2 regions of the Nostoc sp. UHCC 0252 genome follow, and region 1 is predicted to be linked to the other one. Evidence: predicted binding sites of a transcription regulator. Region 1 holds the regulator's gene; the other holds the start of a gene.
What was found. Region 1 encodes NtcA, which controls nitrogen genes in cyanobacteria. Its sites were predicted from a motif close to TNTGTANNNNNNNNTACANA; they were not measured.
Positions count from the first base shown of each region.

Region 2: VB732_RS06620 (DUF3120 domain-containing protein) is a predicted target of NtcA. The motif match lies at 2,556-2,575, and genes of this name have one in related genera.

Region 1 covers NZ_JAYGHE010000025.1:57,538-62,905, forward strand. The annotation lists gene fabI (enoyl-ACP reductase FabI) at 1-580, opposite strand, end outside; gene ntcA (global nitrogen regulator NtcA) at 963-1,634, shown strand; gene VB732_RS16080 (DUF3084 domain-containing protein) at 1,803-3,293, shown strand; gene VB732_RS16085 (pre-16S rRNA-processing nuclease YqgF) at 3,409-3,861, shown strand; gene VB732_RS16090 (DUF3146 family protein) at 3,928-4,197, opposite strand; gene VB732_RS16095 (hypothetical protein) at 4,508-5,269, opposite strand.
Region 2 covers NZ_JAYGHE010000007.1:38,637-44,004, forward strand. The annotation lists gene nadB (L-aspartate oxidase) at 1-662, opposite strand, end outside; gene psbU (photosystem II complex extrinsic protein PsbU) at 843-1,268, opposite strand; gene VB732_RS06620 (DUF3120 domain-containing protein) at 1,777-2,553, opposite strand; gene VB732_RS06625 (undecaprenyl-diphosphate phosphatase) at 3,008-3,832, shown strand; gene VB732_RS06630 (TIGR03279 family radical SAM protein) at 3,902-5,224, shown strand.

The sequences.
Region 1 (5,368 bases):
TTGGGCCTGCGGAGATGGCATTGACGCGGATATTTTGTGGCCCTAGTTCGGCGGCTAGGTAGCGCACACTCATTTCTAATCCCGCCTTGGCAACTCCCATAACGTTGTAGTTAGGAATTGCTCTGACACCGCCTAAATATGTCAAGGTAACGATACTTCCTCCCTCTGTCATCAAAGGTTTAGCTGCACCACTTAACTGCACCAGCGAGTAGGTACTGATTTCTAAGGCGGTGTTGAAGCCAGAACGAGAGGTTTGGCTAAAATCTCCAGTCAAATCATCTTTGCTGGCAAAGGCCAAACAATGAATGAGGATGTCTAGCTTTCCCCACTTTTCGCGGATTGTCTCAAAGGTAGATTGAATCTGTTCATCATTTTGGACATTACAGGGAAGAAATAAGCTTGGGTTAAGGGGTTCTACCAATTCGGCAACTTTTTTCTCCATCTTGCCGCGTTCATCGGGCAGGTAGGTAATACCCAGGTTTGCTCCGGCTTTATGCAGCTGTTGGGCAATGCCCCAGGCGATGGAGCGGTTATTGGCAATACCTGTAACAAGAGCATTTTTTCCAGTCAGATTCAGCATAGAAATTGTTCATGCGATCGATCATCTAGGAGCATACTAGAATCTGAGGCACGTTTTGTCTTTGTTTTATACAGGATTTGCAAAAATGAATATTGGTAAGAGTGTTTGCTGCGTGTAAAAATCTTGATTTTTCCTAAAGATATTCCCAAAATAACTTTATTTGTTCTTTAAAAAACCCTTTTTAATACAGCTATTGTAGGTACTTATCAACAATTAGTAGCTGAAAGGATCAACAATTATGTATCATTATAAACAAAGAGTTATGAAGTGATTTGTTTGAGTATAGGAAAGTACAGAAAGGTTGACGGTGCTTTATTCATTTTTCGGGTGTATTCTTAGGTAATCAGTTTTTGTTTTTCCGGCATTGGGTAGGGGAAGGGAGATGATCGTGACACAAGATAAAGCCCTAGCAAATGTATTTCGTCAGATGGCGACCGGGGCGTTTCCGCCAGTTGTGGAAACGTTTGAACGCAATAAAACGATCTTTTTTCCTGGCGATCCTGCCGAACGAGTTTATTTTCTTTTGAAAGGTGCTGTTAAACTTTCTAGGGTGTACGAGGCAGGAGAGGAAATAACAGTAGCATTGCTTCGGGAAAATAGTGTTTTTGGTGTTTTGTCATTGCTGACAGGAAATAAGTCCGATAGATTTTACCATTCGGTTGCATTTACTCCTGTGGAATTACTGTCAGCCCCAATTGAACAAGTAGAGCAAGCACTCAAGGAAAATCCAGAATTATCAATGTTAATGCTGCGGGGTCTGTCTTCGCGCATTTTACAAACAGAGATGATGATTGAAACTCTCGCTCACCGAGATATGGGTTCCAGATTGGTGAGTTTTTTGTTAATTCTTTGTCGGGATTTTGGAGTTCCTTGTGCTGATGGGATCACTATTGATCTGAAGTTATCTCATCAGGCGATCGCAGAAGCAATTGGTTCAACTCGTGTTACCGTCACTAGGCTACTAGGGGATTTGCGTGAGAAAAAGATGATTTCTATCCACAAAAAGAAGATTACTGTGCATAAACCTGTTACCTTAAGTAGGCAATTCACATAAAATCAATCGGAGAAAGGGGAATCGGCGCGTGTTCTATTTTCAAAAATGACACTAATAGCTAGAGGTAAATCTAAAATTGAGTAATTTCAGCTATTGCCAATTTCCACTTCTTTCCAGACAATGCTTAAAAGTAGTAGGCTGTATCTGGAAGGATTTCGGTAGCTAAAGATGACCACCGGATACATCCTCATCGCAGCAATTTTAATTCTGGGAGGCGTAATTGCAACCGTGGGCGATCGCATCGGCACACGAGTTGGCAAAGCTCGCCTCTCACTTTTTAACCTTCGTCCGAAAAATACTGCTGTAGTAGTAACTATTTTTACGGGCGGCTTGATTTCAGCATCAACGTTAGGAATTTTATTCGCTGCTGACGAAGGCTTGCGAAAGGGAGTCTTTGAATTAGAAGATATTCAAACAGACCTTAGACAGAAGCGGGAACAGCTGAAAACCGCAGAAACTCAGAAAAGTCAGGTAGAAAGTGAACTAAGCCAAGCAAGAACTGCCCAAACAAAAGCACAAGAAGACTTGCAGGCAATTAATAAATCTTTACAGGCGGCGAATGCCAAACAACTCCAAACACAAGCTCAGTTGAACCGCACCATTAGTCAACAAGCTCAAACTCAAACTCAACTCCAACGCACTCAAGGTCAGCTAGGACAAGTTGTAACTCAGTACCAAAAGGCCATAGCTGAGTTGCAAAGCGTTTCCAACCAGAGAAAAGAGCTACAAGCGGCTGTTGAACTGCTGAAGACAGAACGACAACGACTGTACGCTGAAGCGAAAAAAGCCATTGACGAAGCCAAAACAGCTATTGAAAAACGCGATCGCGAACTCGCTAACCGTCAAGAAGCCGTAGAACAACGCGATCGCAAAATTGCCCAACTGGATCAACTGATTCAAAAGCGTAACGCAGAAGTTGCAGCTCGAGAGCAAGTCATTGCCAAGCGGGAATCGCTTCTCAAAGAATTAGAAGCACAACAGGAGCAACTAGAACTGGAAGTTGCAAGGCTGGAAAAATTTTATCAGTCTTACCGCGACCTGCGTTTAGGTAAACTGGCCTTAATTCGCGGTCAAGTTCTTTCTGCTGCTGTAGTTCGGATTACCCAACCTGCTGCTGCTCGTCAGGCAGTGGTACAACTTTTACAAGAAGCCAATCGCAACGCCAACCTCCGATTAAGTGAGCCTGGGGCAAATCCTGCCAATGTAGAGCTACTGCGTGTGACTCCAGATAGGGTTGACCAATTGAGCAAACAGATTAGTGATGGTCAAGAATACGTGGTGCGAATTTTTTCGGCTGGTAATTACGTCCGGGGAGAAAAGCAGATAGAGTTTTTCGCCGATACAGCCAGAAATCAATTGGTTTTTTCGGGAGGTGCAGTGCTAGCTACAACTAGTGCCGATTCCCAAACCATGACATCCTATCAATTACAGCAACGGTTGGAAATACTAATTTCTGCTTCCCAATTTCGGGCCCGTAACGCCGGAATTGTCGAAGATGTGCAAGTAGAAGGGACTTTTCTCCGCTTTGTCGCCCAATTAAGACGGTACAATCAACCTTTGGAGATCAAAGCGATCGCAGCAGAGGACACTTATACAGCCGGCCCATTGAGAGTAAAATTAGTGGCAATAGTCAACGGACAAATTATTTTTAGTACTTAAAAAAATATTTGCACACTGTTGTTAGTAAGATTTAAACATATCGAATAGCAGTCAAAATAGTTGCTGTAATTGCATTTTTAATTCTTAATTCTTAATTTTTAATTCTTAATTGATTATGACTTCCCGTGAATTTTCACCAACTCAACCAGTCATATTGGGGTTTGATCCAGGTCGGGATAAGTGTGGTTTAGCGGTGATGGGACTGGATCGGCAATTGTATTATCATCAGGTCGTTCTAGCAAAAGAGGCGATCGCTGACATTGAAACACTGCGTCAAAAGTTTCCGATTTCCTTGATGGTGATGGGCGACCAAACTACAGCCAAGCAGTGGAGACAGCAATTATACCAGGAATTGACAGAACCTTTAAGTATTATTTTAGTAGATGAGCGGTATACAACCCTAGAAGCACGCGATCGCTATTGGCAAATGTTCCCACCCAAAGGGCTAACAAAGCTATTGCCACAAGGTCTGCGACAGCCTCCAAGACCGATAGATGACATTGTTGCCATTCTCTTAATCGAAAGATACTTAAACCGCCTCACAGAACCAACACTAAACAAATTTTAGATTCTGGATTTTGGATTTTGGATTCAATCTAAAATCTAAAATCCAAAATTGAATGGCTTCTAACTTTTAAAGTTCCGCCCGAATAGTAAAAGCATAATCTCCTCCAGGCTCTAGCTGATAATCTTGTTGCTCCAAAAATCGACCGAGGGGTTCTTTGATTAAGGCGCGGCCTTGGGAAGGCTTGACGGCAAGTTCTCCCCGGCGAAAATGCCATTGGAAATGCCACTCAAACTCACCTGCACTCACTTCACCTTCAAGGAAGCCGTGCTGCCAAGATTGGCGGGTGATTCTGACATGGGCAATGGTTTCTGGCAGTCGTCTTTTAGCACTCACAATGCTTTATGTCAAGTGTAGAATAACAGCCGCTCATATTAGGCTGGCTTCTTATTTTATGTACCAAACATAGCTTAAATAGACAAACTGACAAAGTGAGTATTTTTAGTTGAGTAAAAGTGCTACTAATGGAGAATCTTGTAAAAGTATTTCAGTTAAAAGTGACTCAAACTTCCTTAATCTAGGCGTTTCATGTCTGTATAGCAATCCTAAATCAAACGCGCAGAAACAAAATCACAACATCACAGAGTAAAGTCAGGGATCTGTGACTTCAATCTCTGCAAGTAGTAGAATGTAGTACGAGTAATTGTTGTTAACATCTTAGGAATGAGTGTATCCTAGAAACTGCATATCTAACGCTTCTTTCGTCGGTGTATTGGGGATTAATTGGGATTTCTTTAAAGAATTTCAGCACAATTACAGCCCGATAAAGCTTAGAGTATTTAAATTGCTTTTCTTGGATATCAAAACGCAGAATATTTTCCAGTGGATATTCGATAACTTCGTTGACACGAAAACTTTTGCGTTCGATAAATACCTTGTCGATGCTTTTATAGAAGATACAGGTAGTTACAGGTGATGTGGCAAAAAAAGCAGAGATTGCCATCATAATCAATACAAATAAAATTAAGAAAAACAGATAATCCCTCTGATTTTGCTGCACCAATAGAGAAGTTTGCCCAGAGTTGATAAAATTGTTGATTTTAAAGGTAATTTTCTGATTTTCTTGATAGCTAACATGGGATAAAAGAGGAAAATCTCCAAATGGAGTTAAAATCAGGACTTGATAGGTTTTCCCCCCTTTGCTATGAGTCTTTGTCAGGATGTATGCTTCCTGGGGATCAAAGATTTTCATTTTCTCCATGCTTCCCAGCAAAGTGAACCGCTTCAATTCACAATTAATTTGGCTAGATGAAAGGCGATCGCAAGTTATTTTAACTGAAGCAGACTCAAAGAATAAGCAGTAAATCAAGAAGCTTAAACAGACAGTAAAAATGCACCACCCAATGAACCAATATCTGAGTGGGCGATGCTTTAGCTGCAATCTGGTACGGGTTTCCTCGACAACTTTCATCGGTGAATGTGTATAGAATTTTTAACTCCTAAGTAGAGTATTCCCTTGATAATCCATTCACCGATCGCCAAGTCTAAGTACTAGGGAGGATTTATAAGA
Region 2 (5,368 bases), on a different contig from region 1:
CCAGCCCGATATGCGATCGCTACCCCATCACCAGTACTTACAGCCGGGTTAGTGGTTTGGGCAAATACCTGACCGCCGCCCCCAGTTGCCAATATCACAGCACCAGCTTTAATCCATCTGATTTTACCTTGATAAAACAAGCTTATTCCCTGACAGCGATTGCTTTCGGGTTCAATCCACAAACTCAAAGCTAAAGCTTGCTGAATAACTTGAATATTCGGGCGACGTAATACTTGGGCGGTGAGAGTGGTTGTAACTTCTCTGCCTGTAGTGTCCGCAGCGTGGAGAACGCGGTTGCGAGAATGGGCAGCTTCTAAAGTTAAAGCCAAGGCTTGACCATGACGGTCAAAAGCAACCCCCAAGTTAACTAGGGATTGAATGCAGCTAGGGGCAAGCTGGGCGAGAAATTCTACAGCGTTGCGATCGCACAAACCTGCACCTGCCCGGATCGTATCTTCAATGTGTAGCGTAGGAGAATCTTCCGGGGAAACGGCTGCGGCAATACCACCTTGGGCCCAATCACTAGCGGACAAAGCAACAGTTTCTTTGGTAATCAAGCCGACTCGTAAGGATTCTGGTAGACACAGCGCTGTGTATAGTCCAGCAGCACCAGCGCCGACTACTAAGACATCAAATTGGCTAGGAATATCTATCTGAGGCAAGGTAATGGGGAGGGGAGGGGAGGGGGCAGGGGGCAGGGGGCAGGGGGCAGGGGGAGCCAAGGAAAAATTTTACTTTGTCAGCTTGTCTCCCTTGTCCTCCTTGTCCCACCTCATCTTTAATAGAGTAATCCCACTCCCTAGAATCAGGAGTGGGCTGCTATTTGCTACATTAACTGCAACTTATCTGTAGATACCGTTGTTAAAGCGATCGTCTCCTTCATTGAAGGCAGGCTCTAGTTCTGTCACGGTAAAGTTATCCAAGTTGGCTTGCAGGGTTGATTTTTGGCGATCGCTCAATCCTGGAAGATCCAATACATCCTCTACATTTTTGTAGGGAGCATTTATGATGATTTTCTTAGCCAAAGTGGGATAAAGCCCTGGAAATTGTTGAAAAGCTCGGACGTTGGTATTATTCAAATCAATTTTTTTACCAAATTCCGTTCCTAGCTTCTTATCTGCCCGATTCTGCCGCTCAATTGCCAGAATTGGGACTTGAGGAACAAAACTGTTGAAACTAGCAGCTTGGGCTATCTGAGTTGTTCCCAACCATCCCCAGCAACCAAGTAACAAACTAAACACTGTTAATAAACGCGCCAATCCTTTCACGATTTTCTACCTCTTTCCATCAAACAGAAATAAAAGTTTTAAGCTAACAGCCGTAATTGGTCATTAGTCATTGGTCATTGGTCATTCGTTAGAGGACACAGGACAAAGGACAAACAACAAAACCTGATAGCTTAATTAACACAGCAGTCATCAGAAACTAATATACAGCGTATTAATATCCACAATATTTACTGTTACTGGGTTTGACTGTAGTTTTGACAAAAATTTTTATCGAATCAGGGTGTCTACATAGCTGTAATAGCCTTCTATCAATGATTTCGATCGGATTCCCAAGGAGAAGAAATCTTTTCGGGGTGGCTGATTTTACATTCCAAGCAGACACGAAACCGTCTGATTTCTAATACCGAGAACCCTAGAAGAAAATTTGAGCGATGGACTATTATGTAATATTTCTTAACTAATTATTTATCTACGGCATCATTTTTGATGTGCCGTAGACTGGGCAAGAAAAAGTTTCGGTAAGAGAAGCGTCTTGCCGCGTACCTCTTCACGCTGCGATCGCAGCTAACAAAAATAAGCTGTCTACCAAAATGGTGCTTAAAACTGCGCCACTAAAGGCGTACCAGTGTCTTTGCTTTCTACCTAAAGCTAAAATTCCGACTGTTAATAGCACTAAGGCGAGAACTATTGCCCAACTTTGCCCCCAAGGTGTTTGTACTTGCATCAGGGCATTTTGTAAGATTTGTGGTACTACATCTGCGTCTACTCTCATAATTTGCCTCCAAGAAGGCATCAAGTCTGCTAGATAAAAATATACGTCTGTTAAAACTGTACCGAATAAAGATCCTAAATAAAACCAGCTACCAACCTTGCCCCAACTCTTCGCTAGACACCAGCAAGCAAGCGGTAAGCCTATAGATTCTACTGGTAGATGCCACACAGGTTCCCAACGTAACCAGCCCCAGTAAATCGCCCCTGCTAACCAACTCCAGCTAAATCCTAAGAGCAAATCGCCCCAGACATAAGTTGCAGGACGTGACATTAAGGTAAAACTTAGCCATACCCAAAATGCTGTCAGCGCTAAACTGAGAGCTGGTAGCGATCGCACTATTGGCGCTTCTATAAATACTGGCACTGTTACCAAAAACACCGCCGCCGCAAACACTAACCAAGTTTGTTGGGTAGAAATTAAGGGAAGAGAGGGAGAAAAGGAAAGTGTAGATTCCAATTGCCTGATACCGTTCTGCCCAGTATCAGCTAAATCCAACTCGGTATCAATAGAAGGGGTAGAAGCAGTGTAGGAGGACAGTGTATTATTAATCAAAGTTTTTAATATTTGTTACTAAACTTTATTTTATTTAAGATATCACATTTTAAAATCCCCCCCTGGGGCATTGCAATTATACTGAAATTTCATGCAATGCGCGTGCAAACCAGGCAAAACATTCTGCGCCAGGCTAATCCATTCAAGTTGCACTATGTATAAACCGATTTTGTAGTTTCTTGTACGCAAAGCACTACAAAAATAAAGGGTAAAATTTAACAGTTAAAAAGTTGACAGTATCAATCCGCTAAATATTAAAGTTTGATAAACTGCTAAAATTTCGTTGACTTATTCAAGTGGGTGTAAGAACATGGTCAGCGTCTTAGATGATGTTATTGAGCGGTAAAATCGGACTTTCTATAAGATTAGGTGCAGTTAAAAGTATATAAAGCAACATCATCATCTAGACAATGTTCATAATTATGTCTAGAACAGAAAAAAGGTATTGATTTTTATGGAGTTTATTCAAGCTTTTATTTTGGGTATTGTTCAAGGTATTACAGAGTTTTTACCAATTAGTAGCACTGCACATCTTCTGATTTTTACCAAAGTATTTGGTTGGAAAGAGTTAGGTTCTAAAGATTTTGTCGATGCCATTCAATTCGGCAGTGTTATCGCAATTGTAGGGTATTTTTGGTCACTGATTTCTAGTATTGTCAAAGGTGGAATCGAAGCACTAAAAGATAAAGATTGGCAACGTGAGGAGTGGAAAATTCTTGTGGGTATTGTAGTCGGAACAATACCCGCTTTAGCTTTTGGCTTTCTTTTGAAAGATATTCTACCAGAGAGCGCATTAATTATTGCCATCATGTCAATTATAATGGCGCTTTTACTAGGTTTGGCAGAAAAAATTGGCACTCGCAAGCGAGATTTTAATTCATTGCAGATTCGGGATGGGATTTTAGTTGGCTTGGGACAAACACTTGCTTTAATTCCGGGTGTATCTCGTTCTGGCTCGACGTTGACAACTGCTTTATTTTTAGGATTAGAACGCGATACAGCAGCGAAATTCTCATTTTTGTTAGGCTTCCCAACTCTTACCATTGCGACGCTGTATAAAAGTTTGAAAATCTTCAAATCATTTCAAGCCCACGAGTTGCCAGATAACATTGTGGGACTGTTGATTGTAGGGATTATTTCAACCTTTATTTTTTCCTACCTATCAATTGCATTTTTAATCAAGTACTTAGCAACTAAAAACACTTTGGTTTTTGTTTGGTATAGATTAGCATTCGGTAGCGCTATTTTAGCTGCGATCGCAGCAGGCTGGAAAGGATAATTAAATAATAGTCATTAGTCATTTGTTTAAAGCAAATGGCTAATTCTCAATTCCCAATTCCCAATTCCCATGAATATTAATCCTGCCCGAATTACCAAAGTTCTTCCAGACTCAATAGCCGCAGAGATTGGCTTTGAGGCTGGTGATGCGATCGTTGCAATCAATGGTACACGTCCCCGTGATTTAATTGATTATCAATTTCTGTGTGCAGATGAAGTTTTAGAACTAGAAGTTTTAGACGCTGCTGGCAAAACTCATAGCCTAGAAATTGAAAAAGATTACGATCAAGACTTAGGGCTAGAATTTGAAACTGCCCTATTTGATGGCTTAATTCAGTGTAATAATCGCTGTCCATTTTGCTTTATCGATCAACAGCCGCCAGGTAAGCGCACCAGTTTGTATTTGAAAGACGACGATTATCGGTTGAGCTTTTTATACGGTTCTTATCTTACCCTGACCAATTTGCCAGAAAGAGAATGGCAGCGAATTGAGCAAATGCGTTTGTCTCCGTTGTATGTTTCTGTTCATGCGACAGAAGCTGATGTGAGAATTAGACTGCTAAAAAATCAGCGTGCTGGGCAAATTTTACAACAACTAAAGTGGTTTCAAAAAAGGCGACTCCAAATTCATGCTCAAGTTGTTGTTTGTCCTGGTATCAATGATGGCAAACATCTAGAACAAACTCTCAAAGATTTAACTTCTTTTCATACTGGTGAAGTCCCGACGGTGGCATCAGTGGCAGTTGTGCCAGTTGGATTGACACGGTTTCGCCCTCCAGAAGACGAACTCATACCTGTAACTGAAGAAAAAGCCCAAGAAGTGATTTCCCAAGTACAAACGCTTTCCCGGCAATTTCGCCAACAATTTGGTTCTAGCGTTGTTTGGTTAGCTGATGAGTGGTTTTTGATTGCAGGTGAGGAATTACCCAGCGAGTCCGAATATGAAGAATATCCTCAAATTGATAACGGAGTTGGCTCAATTCAACTATTTATCAAGCAATTTGCCACCATTGCAGCAGAATTACTTCCGCCAAAAGTATATCCTCAAAGAAAATTGACCTGGGTAGTGGGCAACGCTGTAGAAAAAGCATTTCAACCTATTTTGAAACGCTTAAATTCTGTTGAGGGTTTAGAGGTCAATATGCGTGCTTTATGTAGTGATTATTGGGGACAAACTATCAGTGTAACCGGATTACTAACTGGTCATGATTTACTTTTAAATTTAGAAGGTCAAGATTTAGGTGATGGGATTTTGCTCCCTAATGTCATGTTAAAAAATGGGGAATTAGTATTTTTAGATGATATGAGTATTGAAGAATTAGCTTGCAAATTGGATACAAAAATCCTACCAATATCAGGAGTTGAAGATTTAATCAATACCTGTATTGTTTAAGTTGTTTTGCTAACCTTCTAGTCTAGACAATTTAACTCTGTTCTGCAAGACCTTCTTGTTTACTACTTTGGAGAACACATTTTCTGGCTAGTTTTTTGATGCCTTCTAGTGTAGAATGAAAACTAATAGGTAAATGTAGCAATA